Regions from separate parts of the Nonomuraea sp. NPDC049624 genome, predicted to be linked through region 1. Evidence: riboswitches for the same ligand, from Rfam matches in the RefSeq annotation. Region 1 holds a riboswitch; each other region holds the start of a gene.
The links. Region 1 has a riboswitch for cyclic di-AMP ahead of AB0J76_RS05550 (NlpC/P60 family protein). Riboswitches for the same ligand answer to the same signal wherever they lie in the genome.
Positions count from the first base shown of each region.

Region 2: another riboswitch for cyclic di-AMP. It lies ahead of AB0J76_RS33040 (hypothetical protein); the one in region 1 lies ahead of AB0J76_RS05550 (NlpC/P60 family protein).
Region 3: another riboswitch for cyclic di-AMP. It lies ahead of AB0J76_RS38150 (hypothetical protein); the one in region 1 lies ahead of AB0J76_RS05550 (NlpC/P60 family protein).
Region 4: another riboswitch for cyclic di-AMP. It lies ahead of AB0J76_RS30170 (CHAP domain-containing protein); the one in region 1 lies ahead of AB0J76_RS05550 (NlpC/P60 family protein).

Region 1 covers NZ_JBFAOR010000001.1:1,057,083-1,060,985, reverse strand. The annotation lists gene AB0J76_RS05560 (RDD family protein) at 1-846, opposite strand, end outside; gene AB0J76_RS05555 (amino-acid N-acetyltransferase) at 932-1,501, opposite strand; cyclic di-AMP (ydaO/yuaA leader) riboswitch at 1,789-1,940, shown strand; gene AB0J76_RS05550 (NlpC/P60 family protein) at 1,947-2,990, shown strand; gene AB0J76_RS05545 (LuxR C-terminal-related transcriptional regulator) at 3,077-3,289, opposite strand; gene AB0J76_RS05540 (cytochrome P450) at 3,568-3,903, shown strand, end outside.
Region 2 covers NZ_JBFAOR010000008.1:422,856-426,758, reverse strand. The annotation lists gene AB0J76_RS33050 (hypothetical protein) at 1-10, shown strand, start outside; gene AB0J76_RS33045 (alpha/beta hydrolase) at 54-929, opposite strand; partial or broken gene AB0J76_RS33040 (hypothetical protein) at 1,215-1,643, opposite strand; cyclic di-AMP (ydaO/yuaA leader) riboswitch at 1,867-2,001, opposite strand; gene AB0J76_RS33035 (DUF5302 domain-containing protein) at 2,167-2,367, opposite strand; gene AB0J76_RS33030 (MDR family MFS transporter) at 2,415-3,869, opposite strand.
Region 3 covers NZ_JBFAOR010000010.1:350,634-354,536, reverse strand. The annotation lists gene AB0J76_RS38160 (DeoR/GlpR family DNA-binding transcription regulator) at 191-970, shown strand; gene galT (galactose-1-phosphate uridylyltransferase) at 967-2,037, shown strand; cyclic di-AMP (ydaO/yuaA leader) riboswitch at 2,106-2,244, shown strand; gene AB0J76_RS38150 (hypothetical protein) at 2,250-3,215, shown strand; gene sigJ (RNA polymerase sigma factor SigJ) at 3,232-3,903, opposite strand, start outside.
Region 4 covers NZ_JBFAOR010000007.1:488,347-492,249, reverse strand. The annotation lists gene AB0J76_RS30175 (TetR/AcrR family transcriptional regulator) at 15-563, shown strand; gene AB0J76_RS30170 (CHAP domain-containing protein) at 616-1,335, opposite strand; cyclic di-AMP (ydaO/yuaA leader) riboswitch at 1,350-1,487, opposite strand; gene AB0J76_RS30165 (luciferase family protein) at 1,748-2,095, opposite strand; gene AB0J76_RS30160 (glycosyl hydrolase family 18 protein) at 2,338-3,903, shown strand, end outside.

The DNA of each region.
Region 1 (3,903 bases):
CTGGCCGTACTGGGCCTCCTGGCCGTAACCCTGCTGGCCCGACGCGGCCTGCTGGCCGTAGCCGGGCTGGGCGTACTGCTGGCCGGAGGACTGCGGCTGCTGGCCGTAGCCCTGCTGGCCCGAGGCGGCCTGCTGGCCGTACTGGGCGTCCTGGCCGTAGCCCTGCTGCTGACCGTAGTCGGGCTGGGACTGCGGCTGCTGACCGTACTGGGGTTGCTGGCCGTAGCCCTGCTGCCCCGCGGCGGCCTGCTGGCCGTAGCCCTGCTGGCCGTACTGGGCGTCCTGGCCGTAACCCTGCTGACCCGGCGCGGCCTGCTGGCCGTAGCCGGGCTGGGCGTACTGCTGGCCCGAGGCGGGCTGCTGGCCGTAGCCCTGCTGGCCGTACTGGGCGTCCTGGCCGTAGCCGGGCTGCGTGTACTGCTGGCCGGAGGACTGCGGCTGCTGGCCGTAACCCTGCTGGCCCGAGCCGGCCTGCTGGCCGTACTGGGCCTCCTGGCCGTAGCCCGGCTGGGTGTACTGCTGGCCGGAGGACTGCGGCTGCTGGCCGTAACCCTGCTGGCCCGAGGCGGGCTGCTGGCCGTACTGGGGCTGCTGGCCGTACTGGGGCTGCTGGCCGTAGCCCTGCTGCTGGCCGTACTGCTGCTGTTGCTGGCCGTACTGCTGTTGCTGGCCATAGCCCTGTTGCTGCTGCTGACCATATGGGGGCTGGCCGAAGGCATCGTCCGCCCGGTAGCCGACCACAGTCACGTCCGGGTCGGGCTCACCGGGCCGACGGCCGTGGTGCTGCCCGTACTCGGGGTTCTCGCCGGAATCGTCCTGTGGGTACGGCGGCTGTCCGGTGCTCACCGTGTCACCTCGCTTCGAGTGCGCATGTGGCACGTGTCAGGACACATGCCTGTGCTGCCCAACGTATCGACATAGGTATCAACAATCACCTTTCCAAGTGGTCAAGGTCCGCGTCACCCGATGTCAGATGCAGCAGCATGCGGGTGTTGCCAAGGGTGTTCGGTTTGACGTGTTCCAGATCAAGGAACTCCGCCACACCCTCGTCGTACGAGGCCAGCAACTCGGCGTAGACCTCGGGTGAGACCGGGGTGCCCTGGATGGGGCGGAAACCGTGCCTCGCGAAGAAGTCGACCTCAAAAGTCAGACAGAATACACGCCGCAGCCCCAGATCCTTCGCCTGCCGGACGAGTGCCGAGACGATCCGCCGCCCCACGCCCAGCCCCCGGCACGCGGGATCGACGGCCACCGTACGGACCTCGGCGAGGTCCTCCCACAGCACGTGGAGCGCGCCGCAGCCGACGACCTCCCCGTCCCGCTCGGCCACCCAGAACTCCTGGACGTCCTCGTACAGCGTGACCGTGGCCTTCTCCAGGAGCCGCGGACCCGCGCCCGCGTAGGTGTCCACGAGACGCCTGATCGCACGCACGTCGGGCGTGCGGGCACGCCTGACCACGACCGCGGTCTCGGGGACTGCCACTTCGGCCACCTGCTCCATGGCTCTCCAGGGTACAGATCTCATTACGGCTCGGCCCTAAATCCCACGTCTCGGGCATCTCATCACATCCCGTGGTCGAGCGAACACGAGCCGACTTGGAGCTTTCCTCCAGACCTCAGCGCCCCGAATGCTGGACAAAAGGTGCAGAAGCCCGCTTCCGTACGGCTACCCACGAGATCACCTTGTGACCCTTCAGTTGTGAAACCTCTACAGACTCGGCAGTTCCGGTTGAGCGTGAACCCGGAGTGCATTAGTGTCCAGCGACGATGTTCTCCGCGTAATGCGCGCGGAAAGACACGCCCAATTCCCGCAAGGGAAGCCGGGGAACCAACGGCGGCGAGCAGCCAGCGCCGCCACTTGGGGTGAATCCGACCATCTCGGTAGGGCTGCTCCGGCCCGAACCCGTCAGCTAACCCGGCCGGCGTCGATGAGAGGAGCTCGGTTGGTGAAGCGGACGCTCGACCGCTCGGGGAAGACGGGGGGCAGGCACGCCCGCCCCCAGGAACAGGCCAGGCGCGCACGCCGCCTCGGCGTCATCGGCGTCACCGTCGCCGCGATGCTGTTCGCCGTCCCCGTCGGTTCCGCCGCCGCCGACCCGAAGCCGTCGCTCTCCGAGCTCTCCGACCAGGTGGAGAAGCTGCACGAAGAGATCGAGACGCTGGCCGAGCAGTACAACGAGCAGCGCGAACGGCTGAAGGCCGCGCAGAAGGCCAACGACTCCGCCCAGAAGATCCTGGCCACCAGCGAGTCCGACCTGGCCGCCAGGCGCGCCAGGGCCTCGCTGCTCGCCCAGAACGCCTACATCACCGGCGGCCTGGACAAGGCCCTGGCCTTCGCCCAGTCCGGCGACCCCGAGACCTTCCTCGACCGGGCCGCGACCACGTACGCGCTCGAACAGCAGCAGGGCGAGGAGGTCAACCAGCTCGCCAAGGCCATGGAGGCCGCCGAGCGGGCCAGGGCCGGCGCGAAGACCCGCATCGCCGAGGTCCAGAAGATCGTCACCGATCTGGAGGCCAAGCGCTCGAAGATCACCAAGCTGGTCACCAAGGTGGAGAGCAACCTCTACCGGCGGGCCATGGGCGAGGCCGGCCGTCCCGGCACCCGGGCCGTACGCGTCAACCTGCCGGTCATCGGCGACGGCAAGGCGGCCCAGGCCGTCAAGTGGGCCCTCACCCAGCAGCTCAAGCCGTACGTGTGGGGCGCCGAAGGGCCGCGCTCCTACGACTGCTCCGGCCTGGTGATGGCCGCCTACCAGCGTGTGGGCATCTCGCTCCCCCACTACACCGGCGACCAGTGGACGGCCGGCACGCACGTCAGCCGTGACCAGCTGCGCCCCGGCGACCTGGTGTTCTTCTACAGCGACCTGCACCACGTCGGCATCTACATCGGCGGCGGCATGATGGTCCACGCCCCGCGCACGGGTGACGTCGTGCGGGTCGCCCCGATCGGCGGGCGGCCGTTCGCCGGCGGCGTGCGCATCGCGGACTGACCGGCGCCCCACACCGCCCCAGCGCCACACCGCCCAGCCCCACTTCATCCAGCGCCACTTCGCCCAGCGCCGCCAGATGAGCGCCGCTAGATGAGCTGGCGGCGCGCCGCCCATGCCACGGCCTCGATCGCCGTGGCCACGCCGATGCGGTCGCAGATGCCCCTCAGCCTGCGCCGTACGGTCCGTCCGCTGATGTCCAGCCGCCTGCCGACCCGATCGACGGTCACCCCCCTGGCCAGTTCGGCCAGTAACGCCAAATCCGCGTGGCTCAGCTCAACGCCTTCTGTGAGCACATCCACCGGGAGCCCTCCCCCCAACAGCAGAACTCGGACCTTTCAGGCGAAGCAAAGCCGCTCGTCTCGGTGAAGGTAAACGCATCGCGGAAAGGTCGTCAAGCGCGACAATCGGCGCCCTTGACCAGTGCTATTGACATGATCACTTATATGTGACGTACTCCGCATATGTCGGCACGCCGTGATCAGCTATGAACGGTCCAAACGATCAATTCGGCGGCCCGGTTCCACCTCCGATGAGCGCCACCGACGTGCTGGGTTTTGATCCCTCGGATCCGCAATTTGTGCGCGATCCGTACGTCCGATATCGCGAGCTGCGAGCCGCCGGGCCGATCTTCAGAACGCGCGGCGGGCTGCTCGTCGTGACCACGTACGAGTTGTGCGCGGCCGTGCTGCGCGACCCCGGGTTCGGTCACGGAACGTCCCCGCCCGCGCAGGAAGAGGCAGGTCAGCCCGGCAGGTCGTTCCTGCTCATGGACCCGCCCGATCACACCCGGTTGCGTGCTCTGGTCAGCCGCGCGTTCACGCCGCGCATGGTGGCCCGCCTCAGGCCGCGGATCGAGGCGATCACCGCCGACCTGATCGGACGGCTGCCGGAGGAGGCGGAGCTGATTTCCGGC
Region 2 (3,903 bases), on a different contig from region 1:
GGAGCTCTGACGGCCCGCGCCGACAAAGGCTCTGCGGCGGGTCTTGTGGCGGGTCACGCGGCGGGCTCCGGCCGGGCGGGCGTCGCGGAGCCGGTGTGGGCGGTGATCTCGGCGACGATCGCGGGCCAGAGGGGGCGGGGCAGGTCGTGGCCCATGCCGGGGTAGGTGACCAGGCGGGAGTCCGGGATGGCGGCGGCCGTGGCCCGCCCGCCGGCGAGCGGCACGAGCTGGTCGTCCTCGCCGTGGATGACCAGCGCGGGCACCTTCAGCCCGCCCAGCGCGGACGTGCGGTCGCCCGAGGCCATGATGGCGGCGAGCTGGCGGGCGGTGCCGGACGGGTCGTGGCAGCGGTCGAAGGCGAGCCCGGCCAGCCTGGTGACGCGTTCGCGGTCCAGCTCCCAGCCGGGGGACCCGAGCACGGCCCAGGTGCTCAGCGCGCCGGCGACGACCCCCTCGCGGTCGGTCGCGGGCTTGGCGAGGAGCACCGCGGCGGCCGCCTCGGTCGGCGGGGCCGCCTGCGGGCTGGGCGTGGACATGATCGAGGTCAGGCTCAGCACGCGGGCGGGGTGCCGGATGGCCAGCGCCTGGGCGATCATCCCGCCCATCGAGGCGCCGACGACGTGCGCGGCGGGCAGGCCCAGGACGTCCATGAGCCCGGCGCTGTCGTCGGCCAGGTCGTCCAGCACGTACGGCGAGGGCGCACCCCATGCGGGCACGCCCTCGTCGTGGAGGTGGGTGGACAGGCCCGCGTCGCGGTTGTCGAACCTGATGACGTGGTGGCCCTGCTCGGCCAGGAGTTCGCAGAACTCGTCGTCCCAGTGGATGAGCTGGGCGCCGAGTCCCATGATGAGCAGCAGGGGCCTGCCTTCCGGTGAGCCGAAGCTCTCGTAGGCGATCTCGATGCCGTTGGCGGCTGCGCGCTGGATCACAGCGACCAGAATGTCATTCTGGTCGCGAGGCGTAAAGAGTGGTCTGTCCGCAGATCAGTCGTTGAGGAGCTTGCGCAGACGCTCGCCGCCGAGCACCACGCCGCCGCCGGCCAGCACGAGCACGCCGGCCATCACGGTGCCGCCCATCGCGACGGTCTTCCCGACCTGGCCGCCGGCGGAACCGGCCGCGTCGTCGGCGGGCTCTTCGGCCAGCACCTTGGGGGGCTCGGCGGGGTTGTCGTCGAACCTGCCCCATGCGCCGGTGGAGAAGGCCACGGGGTAGTTCTTCTTGCCCTTGCCGTCGCCCCACTTGGTGATGACGTAGTCGATCTTGATGTGGCCCTGGCCGCCGTTGCCGTCCACGCCGAGCGTGTCGGGGTTGAAGGTGCCGCCGGTCAGCTCGGCGAAGGTCTTGGCGTCGAGGTCGAGCATGACGCCACGGCTGGAGGGCTCGCCGGGGCCGCGGTCGCCCACGAAGAACGGCATCTTCTTGCCGTTGTAGGTCACGTAACCCTCGGTCATGAGGGGCCAGCTGGGGCTGGCGGCCAGGCCCTTCTGCATGGGCTTGCCGCTGGCCGGCAGGCCGGTGTCGCCGGCGCGGCCGGAGGAGTCGTCCCAGAAGTAGGAAGCCTTCGTGGAACCCTTGAGCAGGATCTTCTGGTCGTCGCCGGTGTCGGCGTGGGCGCCGGTGGCGGAGATCGTCAGCGCGCCCATGGCGGACACGGACAGCAGAGCGAGAGAGCGCAGGCCAAATCGAGACATGAAGCAGTGAAGTCCTTCGCGAGGGGACAGGGGGAACGCGCGTGACTACGGTGCGTAACCGGGCAGAGCGCCGAAAAGGTGGTTACGCGGCGCGTGGGGGAAGTCAGGGAAGAGACCGCTCAGCAGGCGGTCGTCACTACACTGTCCGGGGGTACGACGAGGTGGTACATGCGTGAAGTCCTCTCCATCTCGCCTACCGGGTTAGCTGACGGGTTCGGGCGTGGAGATGCCCTACCGGCACGTGGCCGGATTCACCCCAATGAGATGGGTCCCCGGTTCCCGACAAGTCGGGATTCGGCGCCAGCTGTCGTCCCTCTCCTGGTAGGGACTACGCCACCAGCTGGTAATTGGTTAAGACCGTACCCAGAGATTCGGACAAATACAAACGAATCGTCATGAACCGGGTAAAGATCTACCTATCACGGCAAAGAGAAAGGGGGCACGGCATGCCGTACCCCCTGCTAAATCGGGCCTTTCAGCCGCCGCTCTTGCGCCTGAAGGATCTTTTACTCGCTGCCGGACCGTGCGCCCCGTGGATCTTCGACGGGTCCACGCCCCTGCCACCCGCGGCCGAGTCGGCCTGCTGCCCGCGCTTGCGTTCCAACGCCTCGCGGAACTTGCGCTTCATCTCGTCCTCGGGAGTCTCGCTGACTTCCGGCTCCGGTGTTTCCGCCATGAGGACCTCCTGGTTCTGGGGACATCCACAGCTTCGCACGACGTCGCTTACGACGCGAAACCGGCCTCCACTCTGCTCTCCGCGGCGGGCGCCTGCTCCAGCCGCCTGCCGGGCATCATGACCAGCGCGACCAGGGCGATCACCGCGCCCGCCACGCCCAGCGACGGGATGACCACGGCCGCCGCCGAGGCGTGCGCGGCCGCGAGCCCGTGGACGGGCGCGTCCGTGGTGATGACCGACGTGTACGCGGTGCCGGCCAGCGCCAGCGCCACGGAGCCGCCGATCTGCCGGAAGAAGGTGAGGTTGGCCGAGGCCGTGCCGATGTACCGCGGCGGGACGGCCTGCTGCACGGCCACGGTCAGCCCCGACAACATCGGCCCCATGCCGAGCCCGAGCAGCGCCATCCACCCGGCCAGCAGCAGGCCGTCGGTGCGCACGGTGAGGTTCAGGCAGAGCAGGCTGCCGGCTGCCAGCAGGAACGGCGCCCCGACCAGCCACGGCTTGTACGTGCGCGTCCTGGACATCAGCGTGCCCATGAGCGCGCTGCCCGCCACCATGGCCAGCGTCATCGGGTAGATCCTCAGCCCCGACTCGGTGGCGCTGACGCCCAGCGCCTGCTGGAAGTAGCGGGGCAGGAACACCACGCCGGCGTACATGCAGAAGGCGGTGAAGAAGGAGGTCGCGTTGACCAGCGTGTAGGTACGGTCCCGGAACAGGTGCATCGGCATGACCGGGTTCGCCGCCCGCAACTCGACCAGTACGAACGCGGCCAGCAGCACCAGCGCCAGCAGGATCGGCCCGGCCACGGACGGGGACGTCCAGGAGTTGCCGTCCAGGCCCTTCTCGGTCAGGCCGAGCAGCAGGGCGCTGATGGCCACGCTGAACACCGCGATGCCCGCGTAGTCCGGCCGGCCCCCGCCGCCGGTGCCCGCACGGAACGGCAGCCGCAGCACCACGATCGCGATCAGCACGATCCCGAGCGGCACGTTCACGTAGAAGGCCCACCGCCAGCTCGCGTGGTCGGTGAACAACCCGCCCAGGAAGGGCCCGGCCAGGTACGTCAACGCCATCACGCCGCCGAGCGCGCCCTGCACGCGGGCGCCGTTGCGGCCGGGCGGGAACATCTCCATCACCAGGGCCAGCGACAGCGGCAACAACGCGCCCGCGCCCAGCCCCTGCACGGCGCGGAAGGCGATGAGCTGGGTCATGTCCTGGGCGAGCCCGCACAACGCCGATCCGACGACGAACACCGACATCCCGACGAGCAGCAGCGGCTTCCTGCCGTGCTGGTCGGAGAGCCGGCCGTACAGCGGCACGGTCACCGTGGAGGTGAGCAGATAGGCCGTGACCACCCAGGTGTAGAGCCGGGTGCCGCCCAGCTCGCCGGTGATGCGGGGCAGCGCGGTGCCGACGATCGTCTGGTCGAGCATCGCCAGGAACATCCCGCCGAGCACCGCCAGCAACACCAGCCCGTTGCCCTTGGTCTTCATGTCATTAGTCACAGGTGAAGATTGATATGTAAGAGCTGACATGTCA
Region 3 (3,903 bases), on a different contig from region 1:
TGGTTCGCCTTCTTCTTCTTGCGCGCCCTGCCCTTGCGTGCACGTTTCGCCATGGGCTCACCTCCAGCGGTCGGGATCGTGACCCTCAAGGTCTCCCCTGCCCGCGGCTCGCACAAGCGATACGCCGTGACCTAACATTCCTCAACAAACTCGTGTCATAATTTGGTGGAATCTGTTGGAAGGGGTGGGCGTGCTCGCACAGCAGCGTCAGCAGACGATCCTGGAACGCGTACGCAGCAGCGGCGGCGTCCGGGTGGCCGACCTCGTGCGCGAGCTCGGCGTCTCCGACATGACGATACGCCGCGACCTTGAGGTGCTGGCCGAGCGCGGGCTGCTGGAGAAGGTTCATGGCGGCGCGACGGCCCTCGGCCCCGGCTCGACCGAGGAGCCGGGCTTCACCGCCAAGTCCGCCCGCCAGCAGCAGGAGAAGGAGGCCATCGCGCGGCACGCGGCCACTCTCGTCCGGCCGGGCACCGCCGTGGCGCTCTCCGCCGGCACCACCATATGGGCGCTGGCCCACCATCTGGTCGCGGTGCCCGAGCTGACCGTGATCACCAATTCGATCCCCGTCGCCGAGGTCTTCCACCGCAACCCGCGCGCCGACCGCACGGTCGTGCTGACCGGCGGCGTGCGCACCCCCTCCGACGCGCTCGTCGGCCCCGTGGCGGTGGCGGCCATCCGCCGCCTGCACGTGGACACGCTCTTCCTCGGGGTGCACGGCATGAGCCTGCGCGCCGGGTTCACCACGCCCAACCTGCTGGAGTCCGAGACCGACAGGGAGCTGGTGGCCGCGGCGCACCGGCTGGTGGTCCCCGCCGACCACACCAAGTGGAACACGGTCGGCATCAGCACGATCGCCGAGCTGACCGAGGCCGACGTGGTCATCAGCGACGCGGGGCTGCCCGAGGAAGCACGCACCGAACTGGCCGAACGGGCCGGAGAACTGATCATCGCGGAGGGCACGCCTTGAAGCGCACCATCACCCACCTGGCAGACGGCCGAGAGCTGATCTACTTCGACCGGCGCGACGACGCCGACCGGAGCGCGATCGACCGGCGGCCGCTCGACCCGCGGCCGGTGGCCTCCGAGCTGCGTTACGACCCGCTGACCGAGGAGTGGATCGCGATCGCCGGCCATCGGCAGACACGCACGTTCCTGCCGCCGGCCGACGAGTGCCCGTTGTGCCCGTCGTCCGACACGCGGGCGTCGGAGATCCCGGCCCACGACTATGACGTGGTGGTGTTCGAGAACCGCTTTCCCTCTTTCTCCGGAAATTTTGGGACTTACGGGGATGTCGGCGGCCTGAGTGAGGTGCGGCCGGGTGTCGGGCGGTGTGAGGTGGTCTGCTTCACCTCCGACCACTCCTCCTCCTTCTCCAGGCTCTCCAACGCCCAGGTCAGGCTGGTGATGGAGGCGTGGGCCGACCGCACGGCCGAGCTGTCCGGCATCGAGGGCGTCGAGCAGGTGTTCTGCTTCGAGAACAGGGGTGAGGAGATCGGCATCACGCTCCCCCACCCGCACGGGCAGATCTACGCCTACCCCTACGTGACCCCGCGCACCAAGCTCCAGCTCGGGGCCGCCTCGCGGCACACGGGCGGCAACCTGTTCGCCGACGTGCTGGCCGCCGAGCGGGCCGCCGGCACGCGGGTGGTGGCCGCCAACGAGCTCTGGACGGCGTTCGTCCCGGCCGCCGCGCGCTGGCCGTTCGAGGTGCACGTGTATCCGCACCGGCAGGTGCCCGACCTGGCGGCGCTGTCGGAGGAGGAGCGGGCCGCGTTCGCGCCGCTGTACACCTCGGTGCTGCGGGCGCTCGACGCGCTGTTCGGGGTGGCGATGCCGTACATCTCGGCCTGGCACCAGGCGCCGGTGCGGTACGGCCGCGAGCTGGCCTACCTGCACCTGGAGCTGTTCAGCATCAGGCGGGCGCCCGGGAAGCTGAAGTACCTGGCGGGCTCGGAGTCGGCCATGGGTGCCTTCGTCAACGACGTGCTGCCGGAGGAGGCGGCACGCATGTTGCGATCACGAATTGATCACTAATTGGTTTCTCATTAAAGTCGCATGACTCGTGATCTACCACTAATATCCCGTTAGACACCGGCCATAACGGTCGTTGTACGCCTAATCCCGGGCGTGTTGCCCGGGAGCCGGGGACCCATCGCATCCGGGGTGAATCCGCGCAAGTGGTAGGGAATGCTCCCGTGCCCGAACCCGTCAGCTAACCCGGCCGGCAGAGGGAGAGGAACAACCACGTGGCGGCTTCGTCCCCCGCGAGTCTTGCCGTCGGTCTCATCACCGCCACCGCCCTGCTCGTCCAGCCGGCCGCCGCCTCAGTCTCGGCGTCAGCCGCGCCCAAGCCGTCGGAGGCGCAGCTGCGGGCCCAGCTCAAGCAGCTCAACCGCAAGGTCGACAAGCTGATCGAGACGTACAACCTCAAGCGGGTCGAGCTGGCCAAGGCCCAGCAGGCCGCTACCGCGGCCCAGCAGCGGCTCACCGCCGCCGAGCAGGCGGTCGCCACGGCCGAGCAGCGGGTCGCCGAGATCGCCCGGCTGCGCTACCAGAGCCGCGACGCCTCCCTGCCGGGCTTCATGCTGACCCCGGACGGCGGCGGCGCGGCCGTGCTCGAACAGCTCACCGCCGAGCAGCAGGCGGTCGTGGACAGCGTGGCCAAGGCCCGCGACGACCAGAAGAAGGCCGCCACGGCCGCCGCCGCGCTCGCGACGCAGCTGAAGGCGGGCACGGCGGAGGTGGCCGAGCAGCGCGACGACGCCCAGGACGTCATCGACGACATCAAGAAGAAGCTCCAGGACCTCGTGCCGTTCGGGCCGGGCAAGAAGTCCGACGGGAGCTGGGCGCCCGAGCTGCCGGCCGGCTCGGACAACATCACGCCGCGCACCCGGCTGATGCGCGCGCAGGTGCAGAAGAACTTCTCGCTGCCGTACGAGGTGGGCTGCTTCCGGGCCGGCTCCAGCGGCGAGCACCCGCTCGGCCGGGCCTGCGACTTCATGATGAGCACGGGCGGCACCATGCCGAGCGCCGTCAACAACGCGCTCGGCGACCGGCTGGCCGACTGGGCCCTGAAGAACAAGGCCAAGCTGGGCGTCAAGTACGTGATCTGGAAGCAGCGCATCAACCAGGGCTCGGGCTGGCGCTCGATGTCCGACCGCGGCAGCATCACCGAGAACCACTACGACCACGTGCACATCTCGATGAACTAGCCGCGGGGCCGGCGGCTCAGCGGATGCCGGTCAGCTTGTCGGGGTTGGTGACGGAGTAGACGGCGGCGATCCGGTCGCCCTCGGGCGTGAGATCGACGACGACCACGGCCAGCGGGCCGTCACCGGAGAAGACCAGCGCGCACGGATCCCCGGCCACCCGCCGGTAGCGCAGGTCCACCGCGCCGGGGGTCAGCGTCGCGGCCACGGACATGAAGATCGCGGCCACCTCGTCCCGGCCGTGGACCGGGTGCAGGCTGGTGGCGGGCCCCTTGCCGCCGCCGTCGGTCCACAGGGTCACCTCCGGCGCCAGCACCTCCAGCAAAGCCCGCAGGTCACCGCCGAGGGCCGCCGCGGCGAACCGCTCGGTCACCTCGGCGTGCACGCCGGGCTCGGTCCGGTGACGCGGACGGCGGGCATGAACGTGGCGACGGGCGCGGGCCGCGAGCTGCCGGACGGCCGCCGGCGTGCGCCCGAGGATGTCGGCCGTCTCCGGATGGCTGAACCCGAACACCTCGTGCAGCACGAAGACGGCTCGTTCCAGCGGTGACAGCGTCTCCAGCACGACCAGCACCGCCATCGACAACGACTCCCCGCTCCCGGCGGCGCCCCCGGCGTTGTCCGGGGCCGTGACCAGCGGTTCCGGCAGCCACGGGCCGACGTAGGTCTCCTGCCGGCGGCTCAGGTCCGC
Region 4 (3,903 bases), on a different contig from region 1:
CCTGGAGGGGTGTCATGGATCACGAGCAGCGGTTGCTGGACGCCGCGGGCGACCTCTTCTACCGCCGCGGCGTGCAGGCGGTCGGCATGGACGAGATCCGGGCCGCCTCCGGCGTCTCGCTGAAACGCCTTTACCAGTGTTTCCCGTCGAAGGAGGCGCTGGTCGTGGCCTATCTGCGGCGGCGCGACGAACGCTGGATGGCCTCGCTCACCGCGTACGTGGCGGGTGCCGGCGACCGCATCCCGGCGGTCTTCGCGTGGCTGGAACGCTGGTTCACCGAGGACGACTTCCGCGGCTGCGGGTTCGCCAACGCCTTCGCCGAGCTGGGCGCCGGTTCGGCCGCCGTCCGCACGGCGGTGCGCGAGCACAAGGAGCGCCTGCGCGCCTACCTGCGCTCGCTCGCCGAGGAGGCGGGAGCCGGGGACCCCGCCCTGCTCGCCGAGCAGTTGCTCACCCTGATCGACGGCGCCACGGTGACCGCGATGATCTCCGGGGAGCCGGGCGCGGCCCGCTCGGCCGGACAGGCCGCGGCGGTTCTGGTCCACCGGCACCGGCGGCCCTGAGACGCGAAAGAGCGCACTCCCCGCGGGGAGTGCGCTCTTCGGCAGAGCAGGATCAGGCGGCGTAGGACGGGTAGCCGTAGCCGACGACCTGCGAGGTCGGCCGGACGCGCTGCTCGACCTTGCCGTTGCCGGTGTTGCCCTCGATCGTGGAGATCGTGCCGTCGCCGTTGTCCTTGACGACGAAGCCGACGTGCTGGATGTCGTTCAGGCTCTTGCTGCCGCTCCAGGAGAAGAAGACGACGGCGCCCGGCTTGGCCTCGGTGCCCCAGCGGTCGTTGGCGGCGAACCACTTGGCGTGGGTCACGGTGTAGGCGTCCCAGCCGACCTGCGGGCGGGCGCCGGTCTGCTCGCCGACCCAGGAGACGAACATCGAGCACCAGGGGGCGTTCAGGTACATGGCGCGGTTGCCGCCGTCACGCGCGGCGGTCTCGGCGGCGCGCTGGGAGTCGGCGTACCACTTCTGGAACTTGGTGCCGCCGCCGTTGGCGTCCTCGGAGGTGCCGACCTGAGCGCGGGCCGTGGCCAGCACCTGGGCGGCGGTGACGTTGACCTTGCCCTTGGCGCTCTCGTCGGCGGCGCTGTTCTGCGCGACGCGCGGCTGGGCGGCCACGCCGGCGACCTTGGCGGTCTGGGTTGCGGTGTGGGCGGTGGCGTGGGTGGCGTCGGCGTTCACTGCCGCGTGCGTGCCGAGCACGCCGGCGACGGCGGTCGCGCCGAGAGCGATCTTGGCGAGGTCGAGCTTGTAGGCACGGTGAAGACGGTGCTTGGCCATGAGGGTGTTACTCCTTGAGCTTCCGTGCCGCTTGCCGGGTTAGCTGACGGGTTCGGGCGGGAAGCTGCCCTACGGCACCACGGTGCCGATTCACCCCATTGGACACATGGGTCCCCGGTTCCGCGCACAGGCGGATTCAGCGGTCTCTTGGTCAGGCAAAGGGCTGACGCATCGTCTTCCCGGGCCCCGGAAAGGGCCTGAAGGTATATGTGCGACGCCCAGATGCGGAGATGTCCGCATCGATTCTGTACAACACGGGTCCCGCTTGGGTAATTCCCAGGCAATGCCATCCCTACCTGGGACGACTCCCCGTTCGGCTGGGTACAACCAAGCTACCCGGCGAGTAATTCCCCGGCAAATGGCGGCAATAATTTCGACGCTGCGTGCGAGAAACGCTACGCGCCGAATCGGTTCACGCCACGTGCGCCTTTATCGCCACGCTCGTGAGCGCCAGCAACAATTCCAGATCGGGCTCGGCGTCGACCTGCACGGCGACCCAGGCGCCGTCGCGGCAGGCGTGGACCTGGTCGCACGCCCCCAGATACGGCTCCAGGCGGCCGATGGCGGGGGCGGTGAGCCGTACGTGGATCTCGTCCCGGCCGGCCAGGCGCAGGATCTCGGTTCCGTGTACGGCGAAGGCGACCTGCTGACCGGTGCCGCTGACGTTCAGCGACGGCCAGGACCGTAACTCCGCGACCGCGCGGGCCACGTAGGGTCCGCGTCGCGTGGGCGTCCGCCGCCAGGCGGAGATTCCTGCCACGCTCCAATGCTGAGCCACGGCTCACCCCGCCGTCAGCCCCCGTTCCGGAACCGTTATCCCCTCGTGAACGGGCGTGTCCGGGGTCTGACCGGCACGGTTACGGACACCTGACCGATACGTATTGACGCTCCCCCAGGCAGCGGCTACCGTCGATTCACAACTTAAAGGAAACTTTCCTAATAGTTTCCCCAGAAGTCTCCCATCCCACTCCCCACACACCCCCCAACGGATGTCGGAGCGACATGAAACACACCATTCTGAGCAAGGTCCTGGCGGGAATGGCGGCATTGGCCCTGCCCCTCACCGCGGCCGTGGCCGTCCCGACGCTCGCCTCCGCCAGCACGGTGGCGTACGCGGCGGCCTGGGCCCCGTGGACCGCCTACACGGCGGGCACGGTCGTCACCTACAACGGCGTGGACTACGTCTGCCTCCAGGCGCACACCTCGCAGCCCGGCTGGGAGCCGCCGAACGTGGCGGCGCTGTGGAAGGTCTCCGGTGGCGGCGGCACCGACACGACCGCGCCGTCGGTGCCGGGCAACCTGCGCTCGACCGGCGTCACGGACACGAGCGTGGCCCTGGCCTGGAACGCCTCCACCGACAACGTGGCCGTGACCGGCTACGAGGTCTACCGCGGCGGCACCCTGGTCACCACCGTCACCGGCACCACGTACAACGACACCGGCCTCACCGCGAACACCGCCTACAGCTACACCGTGCGCGCGCGTGACGCGGCCGGCAACCGCTCGGCCAACAGCAACCAGATCTCCGCGACGACCACCGGCGGCGGTGGCGGCGACGACAAGACCCCGCCGTCGGTGCCCGGCAACCTGCGCTCGACCGGCGTCAGCAACAACAGCGTCGCGCTGGCCTGGAACGCCTCCACCGACAACGTGGCGGTCACCGGCTACGAGGTCTACCGCGGCGGCACCCTGATCACCACCGTCACCGGCACCACGTACAACGACACCGGCCTCACCGCCAACACGTCCTACACCTACACCGTGCGCGCGCGTGACGCGGCCGGCAACCGCTCGGCCGACAGCAACCAGATCACCGCGACCACCACGGGCGGCGGCGGTGGCGGCGGCAACAAGGTGCTGGGCTACTTCGTCCAGTGGGGCATCTACCAGCGCGGCTACCACGTCAAGAACATCGACACCAGCGGCTCGGCGGCCAAGCTGACCCACATCAACTACGCGTTCGGCAACGTGCAGAACGGCCAGTGCACGATCGGCGACAGCTACGCCGACTACGACCGCTTCTACCAGGCGGGCGAGAGCGTCGACGGCGTCGCCGACACCTGGGACAACGGCGCGCTGCGCGGCAACTTCAACCAGCTGCGCAAGCTGAAGAAGAAGTACCCCAACCTGAAGGTGCTCTTCTCCTTCGGCGGCTGGACCTGGTCCGGCGGCTTCGGCCAGGCGGCGCAGAACCCGACGGCCTTCGCCGACTCCTGCTACAAGCTGGTGGAGGACCCCCGCTGGGCCGACGTCTTCGACGGCATCGACATCGACTGGGAGTACCCGAACGCCTGCGGCCTGACCTGTGACACCAGCGGCGCGGCGGCGTTCAAGAACGTGATGTCCGCGCTGCGCTCGCGCTTCGGCGCGAACAACCTGGTCACCGCGGCCATCACCGCCGACGGCAACGACGGCGGCAAGATCGACGCGGCCGACTACGGCGGCGCCGCCCAGTACGTCGACTGGTACAACGTCATGACGTACGACTTCTTCGGCGGCTGGGACGCGCAGGGCCCGACCGCCCCGCACTCGCCGCTCACCACCTGGGACAAGATCCCGGTCCCCGGT